Regions from separate parts of the Streptomyces sp. NPDC000151 genome, predicted to be linked through region 4. Evidence: riboswitches for the same ligand, from Rfam matches in the RefSeq annotation. Region 4 holds a riboswitch; each other region holds the start of a gene.

Region 1 (5,454 bases), on a different contig from region 4:
GTGTCCCGCACGATGCGCTGCACGGTCGTCGTACGCGTTTCGGGGAACTTCTCTTCCGCGTCGAAGTCAAAGAGCGCGGCGATCTTCTGCTCGGGCTCCGTAAGCTCCTGCTTCGAGTCCGTCAGGCGATGCAGATCGAACTGGCAGATCTGCCACCCAGACTTCCCTTCCACCATGCGGATGTCTGTGATTCCGTAAAGGCCGTCATAGCGGTAGCCGTTCTTCGGCGAGTACCGCTTATCGCCTTCATGCCCGCGGATGATGCGGATGGGGTGACCACGCTCGTAGCTCAGCTTCAACGCCGCATTGGTCTGCTGCTCCCAGTCCTGGTCAGCAACTTGATTCTTCTTGGAGTCGTTCCGACCGCCAGCACCGGTGTAGCGGATCCAGTGCCAGTGATCTTCGTCGTCTTCGTATCCACCGTTGAGGACGATCGCATTTGCCACCCGTTGGCCGTCCGAGTCCTTGTTGGTGGAAATCCCCGCCTGATTCTGCGAGTGCAGATTCGCCGCCTTTACGGCATCCCTGCTCTCGAAGGAGGAGCCTGGGATCGCCCCGTCCACATGCCCAATGAACGTTTCATTCGCCATCGACCCATCGTGGCAACCTTTGATCACTTTCGATCGAACCTAGACGCAAAGTGATGGGCGTCACTCAACCCCCTCGCTGCCGTCAAGGCGCTTAGTCATAAGGTCGATTGAAAGATCCCTTGATGTGGAGGTTGTCGTGATGGCTCGGGTTCCGGCGGGTGTGGTGGCGGCTGCGGGGCTGGTCGCGGGGTATGGGGTGGCTCGATGGACCAAGAAGCGGCCGCTTGGTGGGGTGGCGTTGGCGGCGGCCGGGGCTGTGGCTGCTCGGGAGTGGCAGCGGAAGGGTGGGAACGGGACGGCGGCGGCGTTGAGCGGGCTGTATGTCGCGGCGTTCGCCGGGTCGCATCCGTTGGCGAAGAAGGTGGGGGCCTGGCCGTCGGTGTTCGCGGTGGCGGGGGCCGTGGCGGCGGCTTCGTGGGTGGTCGTCGACCGGAAGTGAGCATGGGGGAGGGAGAAGACGAGGGCGGCTGCGTACTACCCGTACGCAGCCGCCCTTGGTGTGTAGCGCGGGTCTCGTGGACTACGCCGAGGCGTCCGTCAGGAGGGTGAGGTCCTCGTGGGTGAGGGGGAGGGTGCCGAGGGCCAGGAGGGCCGGGAGCTGGGCGACCGTGCGGGCGCTGGCGATCGGGGCCGTGACGGTGGGCTGGGCGGCGAGCCAGGCGAGGGCGACGGTGGCCTGTTCGGCGTCGTGGCGGGCCGCGACCTCGTCCAGGGCGGCCAGGACGCGGCGGCCGCGCTCGGTGGCGAGGTGTGCGGCGGCCTTGCCGGAGCGGGCGCTGTCCACGTCGGTGCCCGGACGGTACTTGCCGGTCAGGAAGCCGGAGGCAAGGCCGTAGTACGGCATGGCGCCCAGACCGTGGCGGGCGGCGATGTCGCGCAGCGGGCCCTCGTACGTGTCGCGGGAGACGAGGTTGTAGTGCGGCTGGAGGGCGACGTACTTGGCCAGGCCCTCGCGTTCGGAGAATTCGAGTGAGGCCTGGAGCCGCTCGGGCGAGATGTTGGAGGCGCCGATCTCGCGGACCTTGCCGGCCTTCACCAGGTCGTCGAGGGTGGAGATGATCTCGGAGACCTCGACGGACTCGTCGTCGTAGTGGGTGTAGTAGAGGTCGATGTGATCGGTGCGGAGGCGGGTCAGGGACTCGTCGACGGCCGCCTTGATGTTGGCGGCGGACAGGCCCTTGCGGTCGGGGAGGGCGCCGACCTTCGTGGCGATGACGAGGTCGGAGCGGTTGCCGCGGGCGGTGTGCCAGTCGCCGATGATCGTCTCGGATTCGCCGCCCTTGTTGCCGGGGGCGAAGACGGAGTAGGCGTCGGCCGTGTCGATGAAGTTGCCGCCGGCCCCGGTGAACGCGTCCAGCACCTCGAAGGACGTCGCCACGTCGGCGGTCCAGCCGAAGACGTTGCCGCCGAGGGAGAGGGGGGAGACCGTGAGCGAGCCCAGGGGCTTGGTGGCGGCGACGGGGACGGGGCCGTGGCCGGGCGTGGGGGCGGAAGAAGCGGAAGACGTGGACATGTGAGCGTCAGCGGGGTTGGGAGGCGGAGTTATTCCGGGACGTGACGGGGCGTCACTCGAATGCCGACTGCCTGCCGCCCTAGCGGTTACTGAGCGGGGACGGTGCCTCCTGGACCGTCCAGCCGTTGCCGTCGGGGTCCTTGAAGAACATGAAGGAGTTCCACGTCTCGCCGCGGCCTTCGGCCCAGCCCTCGGCGCCGAGATGCTGTACCGGACCGACCTCCACCCCGCGCCGTACCAGCTCCGCGTGGGCCGCTTCGATGTCCACCACGCACAGCTGCAGGCCCTGGAGCGAGCCCGGGGCCATGGCGGACTGGCCGGGTGCCGGCGGCAGGCCCTGGATGAGGGCGATCGAGCAGCGCGAACCGGGCGGGGTCAGCTGGATGATCCGTACCCCTTCGGCGACTTGCGAGTCCACGTCGGCCTTGAAGCCGCACTGTTCTTCGTAGAAGCGCTTCGCACGGTCCTGGTCGGTGACGGGGACGGTGACAACTTCGAGGGTCCACTCCACTGGGGCCGTCCTTGGCTCGGCGCCGTTCTTCTTGGGGCGCGGTGGCGGGGGCCCGTTCATTCTGCGGGAGCGGGATGGGTTGCGCTCGCCGGACGGCCGAAGATACGCCCGGCGGCCCGATGGCCCCCGCGGTGTGCGGGTGGCCATCAGGGCCGCCGTGGTGTGCGGGCCCGCGCTACGCGGAGACCCGGCCGTCGGCCACCGCCTCTCCCCTCCTGCTAGTACGCCCGGTTCCCGGTCGCGGCGGAGCGGGGCGCACGAGGCGGCGGCGACGGCGGACAAGTGCCCCGGACGGGCGGACGGAAGCCCGGCGGGCGGAGGATGGCCCGAAGGCGCGCCCGAAGACGACCCCGAAGGCGACCCCGGAGAGCGGGCGTTCTCAGACCTTCACGCCATCGTCGTCATCAGACGTCGTCATCAGACGTCGTCGTCAGGCGTCGTCGTCAGGCGTCGTCGTCAGGCGTCGTCGTCAGACCTTCAGCCCGTGGTCGCGCAGCCACGGCATCGGGTCGACCGGCGTGTCCGGGCTCGGGCGGACCTCCAGGTGGAGGTGCGGGCCCGTGACATTGCCAGTGGCGCCGACCCGGCCGATGACGTCGCCGGCGTTCACCTTGCCCGAGGTCTTCACCATCGAGGAGAGGTGGCAGTACCAGAGCTCGGTGCCGTCGTCGAGGGTGACGACGATGCGGTAGCCGTACGAGCCCGCCCAGCCGGCCTGCGTGATCGTGCCGCCGTGCACGGCCTTGGCCGGGGTACCGGTCGGGGCGGCGAAGTCCAGCCCTGTGTGGTCGGCGGCCCAGCGGTCGCCGCCCTGTCCGAAGGTGGCGGTGATGGTGAAAGAGGAGACCGGGAGGGTGTAGCTCTTGGCCAGTTCGGCGAGCTCGGCGGCGCGGGCGGCGGCCGCCTTCTTGCGCGCCTCTTCCTCGGCCTTGGCCTTGGCTTCCGCCGCGGCCTTCTTCTTCGCGCTCTCGGCGTGCTTCTGGCGCTCGGCCGCGTCCGCCTCGGCCTGCTGGACCGCGGCCTGTTCGGCGGTCTCGCGGGCCTCCTGGTCGGCGGAGCTCTGCGCCTGTTCGGCCTGCTCCAGGATGCGGGCGCGGAGCGCCTCGCCGCCGCCCTGCGCGGACTCGCCGCCGCCCGCCCGGGTGAACGGGCCGCCCTGCGCACCGTCCGCGCCCGTACCGGAGGAGTCGTGGGAGACCAGACCGCCGATGCCCGGCAGGCTCTCCGCCGCGGGGAGTTTCTCGGATACGTGTTCGGCCATGCTGCCCAGGTCGGGCATGGATATGGAGACCTGCGGCTTGCCCTGCGCGGAGGCCATGCCGCCCGCGCCGACCGCCGCGATGACGCCGACGCCCAGGACCGTACTGCTGCGGGCGAGGCCGCCGCCGCGCTGCTTGGCCACGCGGTGCCGGCCGCGTACGGGGCGTACGGACTCCTCGGTGGGGTTCCACTCCTCCCACGGGCCGCCCGCCGCACCCGGATCGCTCACGGCGGGGAAGGTGGCGGTGTCGGCGGGCGCCGGCTCGGCGTGCGTCCTGGGGGACTCGTGGGTGCCGTGCGCCGCGTACGCATCGTGGGTGCGGTACGAGTCGTGCGCGAGGTGCGGGGACCCGGGAGACGGGTCGGGGGCAGGCTTGTTGGACGCCACGGGGGCGCACTCCTTTCCTTCCTTCTCGCCTACCGGGTTAGCTGACGGGTTCGGAGCAGGAAGGTCTCCTACGGGCGGCTCCGGGGGGAGTCGTCCGATTCACCCCAAGGTGGTGGTTCCCCGGTTCCCTGGGCAGGTGGTGCGGTGGTGAAGTGCGCTTATGGGATTCGGCGTCGGCCGCGCGGTGCCGCCTCTTGCGACGGCTGGTCCGACCGCGCTGCGTTATCGGACAGTAATGGACGGGACGGCCGGATTCCAAGCGTTCCCCGGAATCCGTACGCCCGCTGAGCTGGACTTATGCCACCAGTCATGACCAAATGGGGGCGAGTTGACCGGGCATCGGAAACCCGTAGCGGACTGATCGTTTGTCAGTTGTTATGCGGAGGGGTGCGCAGCGATTACGTACAGTGAGAGCAGTAACGTCTGATCATGGTCGTCAACAGCGCGCAGGCAGTGGCGGATCGGTACGCGGAGTTCTCGTGGCAGCAGGCGCGGGGCGAGTCCGAAGCGCATGAGGAGCTGACCGCCCGCATCAGCCAGGACCCGGAATTCTGCGACTTCCTGGGCGCCTCCCTGCCGCCCGGCAACAAGCAGCAGCCCAATCTCCTGCTCGCCGCCGTCCGTTACCTCGACGGCCCGCACGCCGACCAGGGGCCGCGCGGCGACTTCGCGTACCGCACGTGGCGCGAGTGGACGATCCGGCACTGGGACGACGTACGCGACGTCATGATGCGGCGGCTCACGCAGACCAACGAACCCGCGCGCTGCGCCACACTGCTGCCGCTCCTCGCCCGGCTCCCCCAGCCGCTCGCGCTCCTGGAGGTCGGCGCGTCGGCCGGGCTGTGCCTGCACCCGGACCGGTACCGCTATCGCTACGACGACGGACCGGAGTTCGGCGCTCCGGACAGCCCGGTCGTCTTTTCCTGCCGTACGTCCCCGGGCACGCCGGTACCGACCGGGCTGCCCCGGATCGCCTGGCGGGCGGGGATCGACCTGAACCCGCTCGACGTGGCCGACGCCGACGACGTGCGCTGGCTCCAGGCGCTGATCTGGCCCGGGTCGACGCCCGATGCGGCGGAACGTCAGCGGCGTCAGCGCGACGCCATCGAGGCCGTACGGCAGGCACCGCCGGCTCCGCTCGTGCGCGGCGACCTCCTGGACGAGCTGCCCGCGCTGGCCGCGCGGGCGCCGC
Region 2 (5,454 bases), on a different contig from region 4:
GGCGGCGGCATCCGACGACGTCTCCATGCGGACAGCGTACGACCGTGTGCGTATCCGGGGGCGGCCGAAGCGTCCGGGGCGCCTCGGGGACGACCGTACGTGCTCCGGGGCGGGACGGTGCGTACGACCGGGTCTCAGCATGCGTACAGCCTGGGCGTGACGCAGGCTTGGACTTCTAGGATCCGAGCGCTCACGGGGGCTGGGCACACCGGACCACCGGTGCCCGCGTGAGAGACTGGTCTAGACAACTTTCCCTACCCGAAGGGCAACACCATGGCTGAGCGCCGCGTCAATGTCGGATGGGCCGAGGGTCTGCACGCCCGCCCCGCCTCGATCTTCGTCCGTGCGGCCACCGCTTCCGGCGTGCCGGTCACGATCGCCAAGGGTGACGGCAACCCCGTCAACGCCGCCTCCATGCTCGCGGTCCTGGGCCTGGGCGCCCAGGGTGGCGAGGAGATCGTGCTGGCTTCGGACGCCGACGGCGCCGACGCCGCGCTGGACCGCCTGGCAAAGCTCGTCTCCGAGGGCCTCGAGGAGCTCCCGGAGACGGTCTGACCCTTCGGGCAGACCGGCGGCCGTACGCCGCCCGGTACCGCCGTCACGGCCCCGCCACAGTGACCCGCACACGGGTCATGGGCGGGGCCGTTCGCATTGCACGGAATTCCCCGCTTTCCCGTCGGCCGGGATCCGACGCAAAAGACATTCGGGCGCACGCAATCAGGTACGCACAATCGGGCCCACGCAAAAGTAATTCGGGCACGGCGGAGCAGGGGTACGGAATTCCCCAGGAGTTGTATACGGCAGCGGTGTTAATTCCGGACGCGCGCCGTGTTTACGGACCGTTTCACTTCCCTCACCGCCGGCGCCGGACGGCGCAGCCGGTGGGCGGGCAGCGCGTGCTCCACATGGGCGGCGGTCAGTGCGCGGGCGCGCTCGGCGTCGCCGCGCGCCACCGCGTCCACGATCGCGCCGTGCTCCTGCCAGGACCGGTCCGCCTCACCGGGCGACGGCTGGTCCAGGTCGATCGCGTACACCCAGTCGATCTTGCGGCGCAGCTGGGTGAGCAGCGCCGTCATGCTCGCGCTGCCGGACGCCTGGGCGAGCGTCTCGTGGAACCAGCAGTCCAGTTGCCGCAGGTCGGCGGCGCTGCCGTGGCGGGCCCTCGCACGCCCCAGGCGGACCAGGCCGCGCAGTACCTTCAGATGGGCGGCCGAGCGGCGGGCCGCGGCGCGGGCGGCGCCCAGGGGCTCCAGGAGGAGGCGGATGTCCAGGAGGTCGGCGGCCTCCTGCTCGGTCGGCTCGGCCACACACGCGCCCGCGTGCCGCCGCGTGGTGACGAACCCCTCGGACTCCAGCGTGCGCAGCGCTTCGCGTACGGGGACGCGGGAGACGCCGTACCGGGACGCGAGCAGTTCCTCGATCAGCCGGGAGCCGGGCGGGAACGTTCCGGAGACGATGTCGTCGCGAATCGCCGTGCAGACCGCATGCGCCGAAATGTTCCCTCGCATCGTCCGTGCCTCCGCCGTAATCCTCTGGAAACGCCGTCCGGGCGGCGCCTTTTCCGTGACTCTATGACACCGGACCGGCATTTCCGATGGCCGTCACGAATTCATGGATATTTTTTGGCCAATGGGCGGGAGTTCCGGGGAGGCGGGGACGGGAGCGCAACGGGAGCGCATACGGAGACGCCGAAGCCCCGGCCGGGGGCCGGGGCTTCGGGTGGTACACGGGGAACGCCGTACGGTGCGCGGCCCCTCAGAGGCTCGGGTCCCTCAGACGCTGACGCCGTGCGAACGCAGGTACGCGATCGGGTCGATGTCCGAGCCGTACTCCGGGCCGGTGCGCGCCTCGAAGTGCAGGTGCGGGCCGGTGGTGTTGCCGGTGTTGCCGGACAGCGCGATCTGCTGGTTCGCGGAGACCCGCTGGCCCACGGAGACGCCGATGGACGACAGGTGGCCGTACTGGGTGTAGGTGCCGTCGTTCATCTTGAGGACGATGTTGTTGCCGTACGCGCCGCCCCAGCCGGCCTCGACGACCGTGCCCGCGCCGACGGCGTGGACGGCGGTGCCGGAGGCGGCGTGGAAGTCGATGCCGGTGTGGCTGCCGGAGGACCACAGGCCGCTGGACGCCTTGTACGGGGTGGAGACGTAGCTGCCGGCGATCGGCGCGACGAAGCCACTGGCGCTGAGCGTGGTACGGGCGTCGGAGCGCGAGGCGCGCTTCTCCGCCGCCTTCTTCTTGGCGGCGGCCTTCTTCTCGGCCGCCTCGGCCGCGGCCTTGCGCTGAGCCTCCTGGGCCTTCTTCTTGGCGGCCTCGGCGTTCTTGACGGCGGCGTCCTCGACCTGCGTACGGGCGGCGGCGACCTCGGCGGCCTCCTCCTGCGCGTCGGCCTGGGCCACGATGTTGTCGGCGACCCGGTCGCCGGTGTCGGCGATGGCGCGGGTCAGGCCGGTGTCGGTGGCGGCCGGGTCCTCGGCGGCGGCCAGCGCCGGGGAGGCGATGGACACGACGACACCGGTCGCGGCGGCTATGCCGGCGATGTTGCGGGTGGTCCGGGCAGCACGGCCGGGGCGGCGGTGCTTGCCGGTGGCACGGGTGAACGCCATGACCGGCGCACTCCTTTCCTTCCTTCTCGCCTACCGGGTTAGCTGACGGGTTCGGAGCAGGAAGGTCTCCTACGGCGGCCTCCGGAGAGGACGCCGATTCACCCCAAGGGGACATGTGGGTCCCCGGCTCCCCTGGCTCGCGCCGTACGGGGACTCGGCGATGACTGTCCGGCGGCCGCGGGCGCGGCGCAGTTCTGACGAACAGCCGGACCGACGCTAAAGGGGACATCTCGCGATCAGCAAACAGAATCGAGAGTTTGTGCCGGACGCCACACGGGGCGGAGGCAACCACCTACAGCATTCCGGACAAAAACGAAGATCCCGGGCCGCTTTGGCGGCCCGGGACCCTTTATGTCCTGCTATGTGAGCGGCGTTGGCACGGTTCAAGACACCCAGTGACGGGACCGGTACGACGCGTTCCGGCCCGTCCTTCCGCCGTACCGCGCAGGCGAATTCACCACCGCAACCGCCCCGGGACGGCGCCGGTCCGCGACCGCCGCCGGCCCGCCCCGCGTCAGCCCGTGACGACCGACACCTCGCCGATGCCCAGCTTCCGCACCGGCTCCGCGATCTGCGCGGCATCGCCCACCAGGACCGTGACGAGCCGGTCCACCGGGAAGGCGCTGACCGCGGCGGCGGTCGCCTCGACCGTGCCGGTCTCGGCCATGCGCCGGTACAGCTCCGCCTGGAAGTCGTCGGGGAGGTGCTGCTCGACCTGGTCGGCCAGCGTCCCGGCGACGGCGGCGGCCGTCTCGTACTTCAGCGGCGCCACGCCGACCAGATTCTGCACCGCCACGTCGCGCTCGGCGTCGGTCAGGCCCTCGGCGGCCAGCGTCCGCAGCACCTTCCACAGGTCCTCCAGCGCCGGACCCGTGGACTCCGTGTCCACCGAACCGCTTATGGCCAGCATCGCCGCGCCCGTGCCGTCACCGGAGGAGCGCAGCACCTGCCCGAAGGCCCGTACGCCGTAGGTGTAGCCCTTCTCCTCGCGCAGCACGCGGTCCAGGCGGGAGGTGAGCGTGCCGCCCAGGCAGTACGTGCCGAGCACCTGGGCGGGCCAGACGCGGTCGTGCCGGTCGGCGCCGATGCGGCCGATCAGCAGCTGCGTCTGGACGGCGCCGGGCCGGTCGACGATGACCACACGGCCGCTGTCGTCGGCGGTGATGGGGGAGGCGGCCACCGGCTCGGCGGCGGAGCCGGTCCACGCGCCCAGGGTCTCCTCCAGCGCCGCGTCGAGGTCCACCCCGGTGAAGTCGCCGACGATGACGGCGGTGGCCGTGGCGGGGCGTACGTGCGCCTCGTAGAAGGCGCGGACAGCGGCGGCGTCGATGCGCGCCACCGTCTCCTCGGTGCCCTGGCGCGGCCGGGACATCCGGGAGGTGGCCGGGAACAGCTCCTTGGAGAGGGCCATCGCGGCGCGCCGGGCCGGGTTGGCCAGCTCGTGCGGGATCTCGTCCAGGCGGTTGCGCACCAGGCGCTCGACCTCGCTGTCCGGGAAGGCCGGGGCGCGCAGGGCGTCGGCGAGCAGGCCGAGCGCCTTCACGAGGCGGGAGGCCGGCACCTCCAGGGAGACGCGGAGGCCGGGGTGGTCCGCGTGCGCGTCCAGCGTGGCGCCGCAGCGCTCCAGCTCGGCGGCGAACTCCTCGGCGTCGTGCTTGTCGGTTCCCTCGGAGAACGCCCGCGCCATGATCGTGGCGACGCCGTCCAGGCCCTCGGGCTCGGCGTCCAGCGGCGCGACGAGGTTGATCTCGACGGCCACGACCTGCTGGCCCGGGCGGTCGGCGCGCAGCACCGTCAGGCCGTTGCCGAGCGCGCCGCGCACCGGGGCCGGGAACGCCCACGGCTTCGGCTGCCCGGCCTGCGGCTGCGGGTGGAAGGTCATGGTCGGGGTCACGGCGTCGGTCACTGGGCCGCCTCCTCGGTCTTGGTCTCGGTGTCGTTCTGGACGGCGGCCGCGGCGGGCTCCGGCTCCCCGGCGGCCGCGGCCTCGGCCCCGGCGGGCAGGGTCGGCTCGTAGACCAGCACCGCGCGGTTGTCGGGGCGCAGCCGGGCGGCGGCGACCGCCTGCACCTCGTCCGGGGTGATGTCCAGAACGCGCTGTACGGCGCTCAGCGCGAGCTGCGGGTCGCCGAACAGCACCGCGTACCGGGCCAGTTCGTCCGCGCGCCCGGCGACCGTCTCCAGGCGGTCCAGCCACTCGCGCTCCAACTGGGCCTGCGCGCGCTCCATCTCCTCGGCGGTCGGGCCCTCCTCGGCGAAGCGCTTCAGCTCCTCGTCGACGGCCCGCTCGATGGCGGGCACCTCGACGCCGTGCGAGGTCTTCACGTCCAGCCAGCCCAGCGAGGGCGCGCCCGCCAGGCGCAGCAGGCCGAAGCCCGCCGCGACGGCGCTGCGGTCGCGGCGCACCAGGCGGTTGTAGAGCCGGGAGGACTCGCCGCCACCCAGGATCGTCAACGCGACGTCCGCGGCATCAGCCTCACGGGTGCCGTCGTGCGGCAGCCGGTACGCCGCCATGAGGGCGCGCGAGGGCACCTCCTCCTCGACGACCTCGCGCAGCTCCCGGCCCATGATCTCGGGCAGCGAGCCGTCCCGCGGCGGCTGCTTGCCGTCGTGGCCGGGGATGGAGCCGAAGTACTTCTCCACCCAGGCGAGGGTCCGCTCGGGGTCGATGTCGCCCACGATGGACAGCACGGCGTTGTTGGGCGCGTAGTACGTGCGGAAGAAGTTCCGCGCGTCCTCCAGGGAGGCGGCGTCCAGGTCGGCCATGGACCCGATGGGCGTGTGGTGGTACGGGTGGCCCTCGGGGTAGGCCATCGCCGTCAGCTTCTCGAACGCGGTGCCGTACGGC
Region 3 (5,454 bases), on a different contig from region 4:
GTCGGAGAGGGTGCCAGGGTTGGCCTCGTCGCGGTCCTGCTCGAATTCGAGGGCGACCGCGGCCAGCTCCTGGAGGTTCTCGATGCGGGTCTCGTCCTGCGGGTCCGTGGACGTCTGGAGCTCGGCCAGATAGCCCGTGCGCTCCAGGACGGCCTCCAGGACGGTCGCGGGCCCTGCGCCGGACTCGACGATGGTCCGCAGCTCCTCCATGAGCGTGTTGAAGCGCTTGACGGCGTTCGCAGAGCGCGCGGCCATGCCGTACGCCTCGTCGACGCGGCGCAGCGCCTGCGGGAAGGTGATCTTCTCGCGGGCCGAGAGGGCGTCGATCATCGCTTCGGCGCGGTCGCCGATGCCACGCTTCGGCACGTTCAGGATGCGGCGGAGCGGGACGGTGTCCTCGGGGTTGGACAGCACGCGCAGGTACGCGAGGACGTCCCGGACCTCCTTGCGCTCGTAGAAGCGCACGCCGCCGACGACCTTGTACGGCAGCCCGACCCGGATGAAGACTTCCTCGAAGACACGGGACTGGGCGTTCGTACGATAGAAGATCGCGACGTCGCCGGCCCTGGTCTCGCCCGCGTCCGTCAGCCGGTCGATCTCGTCGGCGACGAACTGCGCCTCGTCGTGCTCGGTGTCGGCGACATAGCCGGTGATCTTCGGGCCCGTGCCGGCGTCCGTCCAGAGGTTCTTCGGGCGGCGGTTCTCGTTGCGCTCGATGACGGCGTTGGCGGCCGAGAGGATCGTCTGCGTGGAGCGGTAGTTCTGCTCCAGCAGGATCGTGGTCGCGTTCGGGTAGTCCTCCTCGAACTGGAGGATGTTCCTGATCGTGGCGCCGCGGAAGGCGTAGATCGACTGGTCGGCGTCGCCCACGACGCACAGCTCGGCGGCGGGCACCTCGGGCGTCCCGGGGCCTACCAGCTCGCGCACGAGGGTGTACTGGGCGTGGTTCGTGTCCTGGTACTCGTCGACCAGCACGTGCCGGAAGCGGCGGCGGTAGTGGTCCGCGACGTCCGGGAACGCCTGCAGCAGATTCACCGTCGTCATGATGATGTCGTCGAAGTCCAGGGCGTTGGCCTCGCGCAGCCGCGCCTGGTACATCGCATACGCCTCGGCGAGGGTCTTCTCGAAGCCGTCGGCGGCCGTCCCGGCGAAGTCCTCGTGATCGATGAGCTCGTTCTTGAGATTGGAGACCTTGGCGCTGAAGGACTTGGGCGGGAAGCGCTTGGGGTCGAGGTCCAGGTCGCGGCAGACCAGGGCCATCAGGCGCTTGGAGTCGGCGGCGTCGTAGATCGAGAACGACGACGTGAAGCCCAGCTTCTTGGACTCGCGGCGCAGGATGCGCACGCAGGCGCTGTGGAAGGTGGACACCCACATGGCGTTGGCGCGCGGGCCGACCAGCTCCTCCACGCGCTCCTTCATCTCGCCCGCGGCCTTGTTCGTGAACGTGATCGCGAGGACCTGGCCGGGGTGGACGCCGCGCGCGCCGAGCAGATGCGCGATGCGGTGCGTGAGGACGCGGGTCTTGCCGGAGCCGGCGCCCGCGACGATGAGCAGCGGCGCGCCCGTGTGCACGACGGCGGCCTTCTGCTCGTCGTTCAGCCCCTCCAGCAGCGCGGCCGGGTCCACTGCGGGGCGGGCGGCGCCGTCGCGGTAGTACGCGTCCCGCTGCACGGGCGCGTCGAAGCGGCCGCCGAAGAGGTCGTGCGGCACCTCCTCCGCTGCCGGACGGTCCTCGTCCTCGGGAGGCGGCGGCTCCTCGTCCTTGGAATCGAGGTCCGCCAGGAAGCTGTCGTCAAAGAGGCTGCTCATCGCCCACCGAGTCTAGGCCGCCCCACCGACAACCCGGCCCCGGCCGCGAAATTCCGGGGATTACGGGGGTGCGGAGAATACGGCACGAGGCGGGCGGTCACGGGCAGAGAACGGCACCGGACAGTGCGTGGTCGGAACCGGTCCGGCATCGACCCGGACACGACGAGATCACGAAAAGGTTTCGGGCATATCGAACATCAGCCTTCACAGAAGTCACACGAGTTGGCTACCGTGCCGACCGGGCAGCCCGCCCCACCGCCCGGCGAAAGCGCCGGCACGGGCCGCCCCGCCGAGTCCGTACCGCCGCACCCAGGGCGGGCCGGAGCCGGGGACCCACACGCACGACCGGGGTGAATCGGCCGGCACGGAGCGATCCGTACGGCCGTAGGGCACCTTCCGTAGTACGGCCGCAGCGATGCGGCACGCGCCCGAACCCGACAGCTAACCCGGTAGGCGGTCCACGGAAGGAGTCGCCGGCCTTGGCGTCTCATCGCAAGCCGCGCACCCGCATCCTCGCCGTGCCCGCGCACCGCCGTACGGCGGCCGGGCTCACCACCGCGGCGCTCGCCTCCGTCACGCTGCTCACCCAGAGCGCGGACGCGGCACCCAGAAACCCCAAGCCCTCCATAGAAGAGGTCAAGAAGAAGGTCGACGGCCTGTACCGGCAGGCCGAGGTCGCCACCCAGAAGTACAACGCCGCCAAGGAGCGCGCCGGCACGCAGCGCGAGAAGGTGGACGGGCTGCGCGAGGCCGCGGCCCAGCGGACCGAGAAGATGAACGAGGCCCGGCGCGAGCTGGGCACCTTCGCCTCCGCGCAGTACCGCTCCGGCGGGCTGAGCCCGACCGCCCAGCTGATGCTGGCCCGGGACCCGCAGCAGTTCGTGGACCGCAACCACCTGATGGAGCGGCTCACCGGCCGCCAGCAGGAGGCGGTCGCCGACTACCAGGACCAGCAGGCGCAGGCCGCGCGCAAGCGGGCGCAGGCGACCCGGAGCCTGGAGGAGCTGCAGAAGTCCCAGGAGTCACTGAAGACGTCCAAGCGGGACGTCCAGGACAAGCTGACCGAGGCCCGGCAGCTGCTGTCCCGGCTGACCGCGCAGGAGAAGGCGCGGCTGGCGGAGCTGGACCGCAAGAAGAAGGCCGAGGCGCAGCGCAAGGCCGAGCGGCTGGCGCGGGAGCAGGCCGAGCGCGAGCAGCGGGAGCACCAGGACGACGGATCGGGCGGTACGGACGGCGGGTCCGGGACCGGCTCCGGGGGTGATACCGGGTCCGGTACGGGGTCGGGCTCCGGGGTGCCCGATGGTGCGTACGCAACCAAGGCGGAGAAGGCGCTCACCTTCGCCCGCGCGCAGCTGGGCAAGCCGTACGTGTGGGGCGCGACCGGCCCCACGTCGTACGACTGCTCAGGGCTGACCCAGGCGGCGTGGAAGGCGGCGGGCGTCTCGCTGCCGCGGACGACCTGGGACCAGGTGAAGACCGGCACGCGGGTCGCGACGAAGGACCTTCACCCCGGTGACCTGGTGTTCTTCTACGACGACATCAGCCACGTCGGGATGTACATCGGCGACGGCAAGATGATCCACGCGCCGAAGCCGGGCGCGAGCGTCCGCGTGGAGTCGATCTACTACATGCCGATCTACGGGAGCGTACGGCCGGCCTGAGCGGCACATGCCCGGAAACGACGAACCGCGCGACCGCCCCGGAGAACGAGGCAGTCGCGCGGTTCGTCGCGCCGAAGGTGGGGCGGCTCAGGTCCAGAGCAGCGCGATGAAGATGTTGACGACCGTGAGCAGGCCGACGAGCCCGAAGAGCGGCTTCTCCACCTTCTCCTCGTCACGCTTCACGTAGACCAGGCCCAGGATCACGATCAGGACGGCGAGCTTGACGCCGATCTTGATGTTGTTGACCGAGTAGTCCTGCATCTGGTTCAGGCCGACCAGGATGACGCCGGTCACCAGCATCGTGATCGCGCCGTGCAGCATCGCGGGCACGAAGCGGGCGGTGCCCGCGCCCATCGCCTTCATCTGCGTGAGGAAGCCGCCGAGCAGCGAAGCGATGCCGATGATGTGCAGCGCGACGAACACATTGATCACTACGTCCATAGTGGTCGATCGTAGCCCCGCCCCCGGCCCGGCCCTCGGGCAGGGCTGCCGTCGCTGCCCCGGCCCACCACCGGCCCGCCACCGGTCGGCACCTGCCGGTATCCGTCACCCCGTGGCCGAAAGCGAGCAATCCATGGCAGCGGAATGGACAAATACCGGCATTGCCCCGCCTCATGCCCGCCGGCAGGTTTAGCGTCCTCACCCAGGCGGTCGGCTCCCCATCGCCGTCGGATCCGCCCCGACGGCCGTCGGCCGCCCCCGCCGAGGTACGGCGGCGGCCCGCTCCCCCTTGTTACGGACCGCCGCCGTACCGCCCCCGTACCGCTCCCCTGTGCTTTGCTGTCGCGAGGAGAAACACGGGATAACTGGCGCCACACCAGTAACGAAAAACGATCCAGTCATCAATCAATTCCGCCACGGAATTCCGACCGTACGGTCGGAATTCAATGCAGCCGCGGTACATGGCCGCTCACCACGAAGTCCCGCAGCAGGTCCATCGCCCGCCGCGGCGCCTCCCGGAAGACGCCGTGCCCCGCCTTGGCCAGTACGTGCAGCCGTACGTCCGTATGACTCAGCCGGTGCGCGAAGCGGCGGGCCGCCGACGCGGTCGCCACCGGGTCCTGCTCCCCCGCCAATATCATCGTCCGGCACGCGAGCCGGTCCAGCCCGCGCCAAGGGTCGAACTCCCGCGCCAGCACCATCCGGAAGTGGTCCAGCACATCGTCGTTCCAGCGCACCCGGCGCAGCCGGTCCGGGCCGGCCGGGTCCCCGCCCGGCTGCTGCGAGTACAGCGGCAGGCAGATCCGCTCCCACGCGTCGGTCATCTCGTCGCCCGTGTCGCCCGCCCAGTAGCGCAGCGCGACGTCCCGGGCCTCGGCCCCTCCCAGCCGTTCGAACATCTCCAGCCGTTCGTACGTGTCGCCGGGCATCACGCTGTCCAGCACCAGCCCCGCGAACCGGTCGGGGTGCCGGATGGCCGCCAGCAGCGCGACCCAGCCGCCGCTGGACGTACCGACGAGAACGGGCCGTTCGATCTCCAGCGCGTCGCAGAAGTCGATCGCGTCGTCCGCCCACCGCTCCCACGTCCACTGCAGCGGCCCACTGCGCACGGAACGACCACTTCCGCGCTGATCCAGGTAGATGACCTGAGCGAAACCGGCCGCGGCGGAAAACTCCGGCTTGAACAGGGTGTGATCCGCTCCCGGCCCCCCGTGGAGCAGCACGATCGTCGGCCGTTCGGCCATGTCCGGGCCGTCCGTCACCAGTTGGGCTCCCTCCACATCGAAGTAGAGCCGAACACCATCACCGATATGTACCCGCACGGCCCTTGACCTCTCTCAAGTAGCCTGATTTTCCAAGGATTCGGGTGGCCCCCGCAGCGTTATGCAAGGAGGCCGAATTCCATCGTCACTATTGCGAAGCTCTCGCAATACGATCGGGTCCGTGGACACAATGACCGAGCACCACCGCGTGCCTGTGGCACGGCCGGAGGTCGTACGCGCTTGGGTGGACGGCTGGGTACGTTCGCGCGGCACGGACGGCG
Region 4 (5,454 bases):
AGACGAACTGACCTGGCGTCAGCAGCGTGATCTACGCGTGATCTCCGCTACACCGGGTTGAGACCGGACCGGGCCCCCGCTACCTTGCGTGCGACAACTCAAGCCGCCGCTCGAAAGGCACTCGCATGCGCTCCGGCAACGGTAGACACCGCCGCCCCCGTCAGGCTCCCGCCCTCCTGGTGGCGGCCTCCGTCACGGGGGCCGGGCTGGCCCTGCCGCTGCTGACGGCGGGCGGGGCCCAGGCCGCCGACACCGCCACCTGGGACCGCGTCGCGCTGTGCGAGAGCGGCGGCACCTGGAGCGCCAACTCCGGCAACGGCTACTACGGCGGGCTGCAGCTGACCCTGCAGATGTGGAAGGACTACGGCGGCGAGTCCTACGCCGAGCGTCCGGACCTGGCCAGCCGCGCCCAGCAGATCGCGGTCGCCGAGTCGGTACTGAACGACCGCGGCCCGGATGCCTGGCCCAGCTGCTCGGTGAACGCCGGCCTCGACCTGGACGGGCTGATACCCGACGTGGACCCGGGCAGCACGCAGACGCCCGCGCCGCAGCCCTCCGACGACGGCTCCGCGAGCGGCAGCGACTCCGGCGACACCCAGCCGTCGGGCGGCGCCACGGACGGCGCCACGGATGGTGCCACCGACGAGCCGTCGGCCACGCCCTCCGCCACGCCGTCCGGCGACGGCACGGACTCCGGTGACGCGCGGCCCTCCGAAGGCGCCTCCGAGCAGCCCACCGCCGACCCGTCGGCCGACCCCACCACCGACCCGTCGACCGCTCCGTCGACCGAGCCCTCGGACTCCGCGCAGCCCTCCGAGGGGGCCACCGAGCCGCCCGCGTCGTCCGACGGCGGCGCCTCCGCGCCCGGTACCGGCCGGCACCGCGGCGGTACCGACGACGGCAAGGACGGGCGTCCCGAGGGGCGGCACGCCTCGCGCGGCGGTGACGCCCACCGCGGTACCGGGGAGGGCGACGGCGTGTACACAGTGCGGCCGGGCGACAGCCTCTCCGCGATCGCGGAGGAGCACGGGCTGGCCGAGGGGTGGGCCGGCCTCTACGACGCCAACGAGGGTGTCGTCGGAGCTGATCCGGACCTTATTCAGCCAGGTCAGCGCCTCGACCTCGGCCAGTGACCGCGGGCCGCACGGCGTAAGTGCGGGATGGTTGCCCCCATTTGGGGAAAGTGAGACATGGGTCTCGTCCCGAGGTATTCCGTCCGCCCTGTCCGTTCTTTCCATACCGTGTTCGACCTGCGCAAACGGATGCCACCGGTGATCGAAAACCGCAAAGTGTCCTGCGAAAAGGTGGTTTGAACCGCCGAGGGGTGTGTGTTTACGTTCTTCACCGCTCGCACCAAGCGAGCCCGCCGATCATTCGCCGAATCCTGCCGGTGATCGGTCGGACAACCGTCGCGCAAGCGCCGTAGGCAGGAGCGGGGGACCCAAGGTAAGTGCCGTACGCAGCGGAAACGCAGCGGCCGGCTTGGGGTGAAGCCGGATGTGCGACAGCGCATCCGGCCGGGCCACTCACAGCCCGAACCCGACAGCTCACCTCGCAGGCGTCGGTGAGGGAGAACAACATGCTCAAGGGCAAGCACCGCCGCCCCTCGAAGGCCGTCCGTGTCGCCACGCTCGCCGGTGTCGCAGGCGCCGCCGTGGCCGTCCCGCTGATGGCCGCCGGTTCCGCCAACGCCGCCTCGGTCGCCACCTGGGACAAGGTCGCCCAGTGCGAGTCCGGTGGCAACTGGTCGATCAACACCGGCAACGGCTACTACGGCGGCCTGCAGTTCAACAACAGCTCCTGGGCCGCCGCGGGTGGCACCAAGTACGCCCCGCGCGCCGACCTGGCCACCAAGGACCAGCAGATCGCCACCGCCGAGAAGCTGCTCGCCATGCAGGGCCCGGGTGCCTGGGGCTGCGCCGGTGCCGGCGGCCTGACCGCCGGTGGCCCGTCCGCGCAGGTGAACACCGGTGGCTCCGGCCAGGTCCAGCAGCAGGCCGCCCCGAAGCAGGAGGCGCCGAAGCAGCAGGCCGCGCCGCAGCAGCAGGCCCCGAAGCAGCAGGCCGCGCCGCAGCCGCAGCCCGTGCAGCCCAAGGCCGACCCGAAGCCGGTGACCGGCCACGGCAACTACACCGTGAAGTCCGGCGACACCCTGGGCAAGATCGCCAAGGCGCACGGCGCCGACTGGAAGACCGTCTACGCGAAGAACAAGTCGGTCGTCGGCGGCAACCCGAACCTGATCTTCCCCGGCCAGAAGCTCAACGTCTGAGCCGGTACAGGCCGGCACCTCAACGTCCGAGCCGGTACCCGGCAGGCGTGAGAGCCGCCCCGTGAGACCGCCCCGCCGCGACGCGTCCCCCCGAGCGCGCCACGGCGGGGCTTTCGCGTTGGCGCGGCGGGGCAGTGCACCGGCATCCGGGCGGGCCGCCGCTCAGATGCGTACGGACCGTTTTGCCCGGTACGTCCGCTACAAAATGCGGACGCTACCTCCCGTATTGCGGGCCTTTGGGTCCTTTTTCGTCTCACAGACGGGGCTAGGGGCAGGCGTAGGAGCCGTGGGCCGTTAGGCTCGTGCTGCAGAACTCCAGAAACCCACGAAGGAGACAACGTGCCGTCGATCGACGTCGTCGTAGCTCGCGAGATCCTCGACTCGCGAGGCAACCCCACGGTCGAGGTCGAGGTCGGCCTCGACGACGGCAGCACCGGCCGCGCGGCCGTGCCGTCGGGCGCCTCCACCGGCGCCTTCGAGGCCATCGAGCTGCGTGACGGCGACCCGAACCGTTACCTCGGCAAGGGCGTCGAGAAGGCCGTGCTGGCCGTCATCGAGCAGATCGGCCCCGAGCTGGTCGGCTACGACGCCACCGAGCAGCGCCTCATCGACCAGGCGATGTTCGACCTGGACGCCACCGACAACAAGGGCTCCCTGGGCGCCAACGCGATCCTGGGCGTCTCGCTGGCCGTCGCGCACGCCGCGTCCGAGGCCAGCGACCTGCCGCTGTTCCGCTACCTCGGTGGCCCGAACGCGCACGTCCTGCCCGTCCCGATGATGAACATCCTGAACGGCGGCTCGCACGCCGACTCCAACGTGGACATCCAGGAGTTCATGATCGCCCCGATCGGCGCGGAGTCCTTCTCCGAGGCGCTGCGCTGGGGCGCCGAGGTCTACCACACCCTCAAGAAGGTCCTGAAGAACAAGGGCCTGGCCACCGGCCTGGGCGACGAGGGCGGCTTCGCCCCGAACCTCGGCTCCAACCGTGAGGCCCTCGACCTCATCCTGGAGGCCATCACGGAGGCCGGCTACGCCCCCGGCCAGGACATCGCGCTGGCGCTGGACGTCGCCGCCTCCGAGTTCTACAAGGACGGCGTGTACGAGTTCGAGGGCAAGAGCCGCTCGGCCGCCGAGATGACCGAGTACTACGAGGAGCTCGTCGCCTCGTACCCGCTCGTCTCCATCGAGGACCCGCTCTTCGAGGACGACTGGGCCGGCTGGAACGTCATCACCGAGAAGCTCGGCACCAAGGTGCAGCTGGTGGGCGACGACCTGTTCGTCACCAACCCCGAGCGCCTGGCCCGCGGCATCGAGGAGAACTCGGCCAACGCCCTCCTGGTCAAGGTCAACCAGATCGGTTCGCTGACCGAGACCCTGGACGCCGTCGAGCTGGCCCAGCGCAACGGCTTCAAGTGCATGATGTCGCACCGCTCCGGCGAGACCGAGGACGTCACCATCGCCGACCTGGCCGTCGCCACCAACTGCGGCCAGATCAAGACCGGCGCCCCGGCCCGCTCCGAGCGCGTGGCCAAGTACAACCAGCTGCTGCGCATCGAGGAGATCCTCGACGACGCGGCGGTGTACGCGGGCCGCAGCGCCTTCCCGCGTTTCAAGGGCTGAGTTCTGGCCTACGGGGGCTGATGGTCCCCACCTCCGTACGTCCCCGGCAGCGGTCCCGTACCGTTGCCGGGGACGTACGTACGCCGTCGCGTACGCAGCCACCCAGGGGAGGCCACCGTGTTCCGCCGCAGCCGGCTCACCGGGCGCGCCGCGCTCCTCGTGCTCGTGCTGTGCTCGCTGGTCGTGGCCCTCGCGTATCCGATAAGGGCGTACGTCTCCCAGCGCTCGGACATCGCCGATCAGCGCCGTGAGGCCGAGACGGCCCGGGAGGCGGTGCAGCGGCTGCGCCAGGAGAAGGCCCGCTGGCAGGACCCCGCCTACGTACGCCAGCAGGCCCGCCGCCACCTGCACTACGTGCTGCCGGGCGAGACCGGTTACACCGTCGTGGACGGCACCGGCGCGAGCCGGCCGCAGGCCGGCCGGAGTGCCGTGCAGCGCCCCTGGTACGAAGCCATCTGGTCCGGCCTGGACTCCGCCGACGCGCGCCACAGGGCCGCCGGGGGATGATGGGGCGGCCGACCGTTCAACCCTGACGACAAGAGAAGCCTGCATGGACACGCCGCCTCCCCAGACCGAGCCCACCGAGCCCACCGACGCGGACGTCGCGGCGTTCCGGGAGCAGCTGGGCCGCCCGCCGCGCGGCCTGCGCGCCATCGCGCACCGCTGCCCCTGCGGCAACCCCGACGTCGTCGAGACGGCCCCGCGCCTGGAGGACGGCACGCCCTTCCCCACGCTGTACTACCTCACCTGCCCGCGCGCGGCCTCCGCGATCGGCACGCTGGAGGCGAACGGCGTGATGAAGGAGATGAGCGAGCGGCTGGCCACCGACCCGGAGCTCGCCGCCGCCTACCGCGCGGCGCACGAGGACTACATCCGCCGCCGGGACGCCATCGAGGTGCTGCAGGGCTTCCCGAGCGCCGGCGGCATGCCGGACCGGGTGAAGTGCCTGCACGTCCTGGTCGGCCACTCGCTGGCGGCCGGTCCCGGCGTCAACCCGCTGGGCGACGAGGCCATCGCCATGCTGCCGGAGTGGTGGAAGAAGGGGCCGTGCGTGAGCCCGTGCGGCGCCGGCGACGACGAAGGAGACGCCAAGTGACCCGGGTCGCGGCCATCGACTGCGGTACGAACTCCATCCGCCTGCTCGTGGCGGACGCCGACCCGGAGACGGGCGAGCTGAAGGACCTGGACCGGCGGATGAAGATCGTCCGGCTCGGCCAGGGCGTGGACCGTACCGGTCGGCTGGCCCCGGAGGCGCTGGAGCGGACCTTCGCGGCCTGCCGTGAGTACGCCGCCGTCATCGAGGAGCTGGGCGCCGAGCGGGTGCGCTTCGTGGCGACCTCGGCCTCGCGCGACGCGGAGAACCGCGACGACTTCGTGCGCGGCGTGGTGGACATCCTGGGCGTCGAGCCCGAGGTGATCACCGGCGACCAGGAGGCGGAGTTCTCCTTCACGGGCGCGACGAAGGAGCTGAAGGGCCGCGAGGACCTGACCAAGCCGTACCTGGTCGTGGACATCGGCGGTGGCTCGACCGAGTTCGTACTGGGCGACGAAGACGTGCGGGCCGC

What was found. A riboswitch is a leader RNA that binds a small molecule or an ion and turns the genes downstream of it on or off. The one in region 4 is predicted to bind cyclic di-AMP.
Region 1: linked by a shared signal. The riboswitch ahead of ABT381_RS27585 (M23 family metallopeptidase) and the one ahead of ABT381_RS23700 (transglycosylase family protein) in region 4 are both predicted to bind cyclic di-AMP.
Region 2: linked by a shared signal. The riboswitch ahead of ABT381_RS11515 (M23 family metallopeptidase) and the one ahead of ABT381_RS23700 (transglycosylase family protein) in region 4 are both predicted to bind cyclic di-AMP.
Region 3: linked by a shared signal. The riboswitch ahead of ABT381_RS28975 (C40 family peptidase) and the one ahead of ABT381_RS23700 (transglycosylase family protein) in region 4 are both predicted to bind cyclic di-AMP.

The regions. Positions count from the first base shown of each region.
Region 1 covers NZ_JBEPFC010000127.1:8,094-13,547, reverse strand. The annotation lists gene ABT381_RS27605 (YDG/SRA domain-containing protein) at 1-590, opposite strand, end outside; gene ABT381_RS27600 (hypothetical protein) at 730-1,029, shown strand; gene ABT381_RS27595 (aldo/keto reductase) at 1,111-2,103, opposite strand; gene ABT381_RS27590 (VOC family protein) at 2,183-2,614, opposite strand; gene ABT381_RS27585 (M23 family metallopeptidase) at 3,084-4,262, opposite strand; cyclic di-AMP (ydaO/yuaA leader) riboswitch at 4,274-4,416, opposite strand; gene ABT381_RS27580 (DUF2332 domain-containing protein) at 4,692-5,454, shown strand, end outside.
Region 2 covers NZ_JBEPFC010000027.1:39,142-44,595, forward strand. The annotation lists gene ABT381_RS11500 (bifunctional acetate--CoA ligase family protein/GNAT family N-acetyltransferase) at 1-27, opposite strand, end outside; gene ABT381_RS11505 (HPr family phosphocarrier protein) at 274-555, shown strand; gene ABT381_RS11510 (GntR family transcriptional regulator) at 810-1,508, opposite strand; gene ABT381_RS11515 (M23 family metallopeptidase) at 1,773-2,606, opposite strand; cyclic di-AMP (ydaO/yuaA leader) riboswitch at 2,619-2,776, opposite strand; gene ABT381_RS11520 (M16 family metallopeptidase) at 3,121-4,488, opposite strand; gene ABT381_RS11525 (M16 family metallopeptidase) at 4,509-5,454, opposite strand, start outside.
Region 3 covers NZ_JBEPFC010000142.1:6,546-11,999, forward strand. The annotation lists gene pcrA (DNA helicase PcrA) at 1-1,809, opposite strand, end outside; cyclic di-AMP (ydaO/yuaA leader) riboswitch at 2,101-2,280, shown strand; gene ABT381_RS28975 (C40 family peptidase) at 2,289-3,470, shown strand; gene ABT381_RS28980 (hypothetical protein) at 3,558-3,911, opposite strand; gene ABT381_RS28985 (alpha/beta fold hydrolase) at 4,355-5,173, opposite strand; gene ABT381_RS28990 (GNAT family N-acetyltransferase) at 5,364-5,454, shown strand, end outside.
Region 4 covers NZ_JBEPFC010000094.1:10,230-15,683, forward strand. The annotation lists gene ABT381_RS23695 (transglycosylase family protein) at 126-1,133, shown strand; cyclic di-AMP (ydaO/yuaA leader) riboswitch at 1,409-1,576, shown strand; gene ABT381_RS23700 (transglycosylase family protein) at 1,580-2,269, shown strand; gene eno (phosphopyruvate hydratase) at 2,609-3,889, shown strand; gene ABT381_RS23710 (FtsB family cell division protein) at 4,007-4,396, shown strand; gene ABT381_RS23715 (DUF501 domain-containing protein) at 4,440-4,985, shown strand; gene ABT381_RS23720 (Ppx/GppA phosphatase family protein) at 4,982-5,454, shown strand, end outside.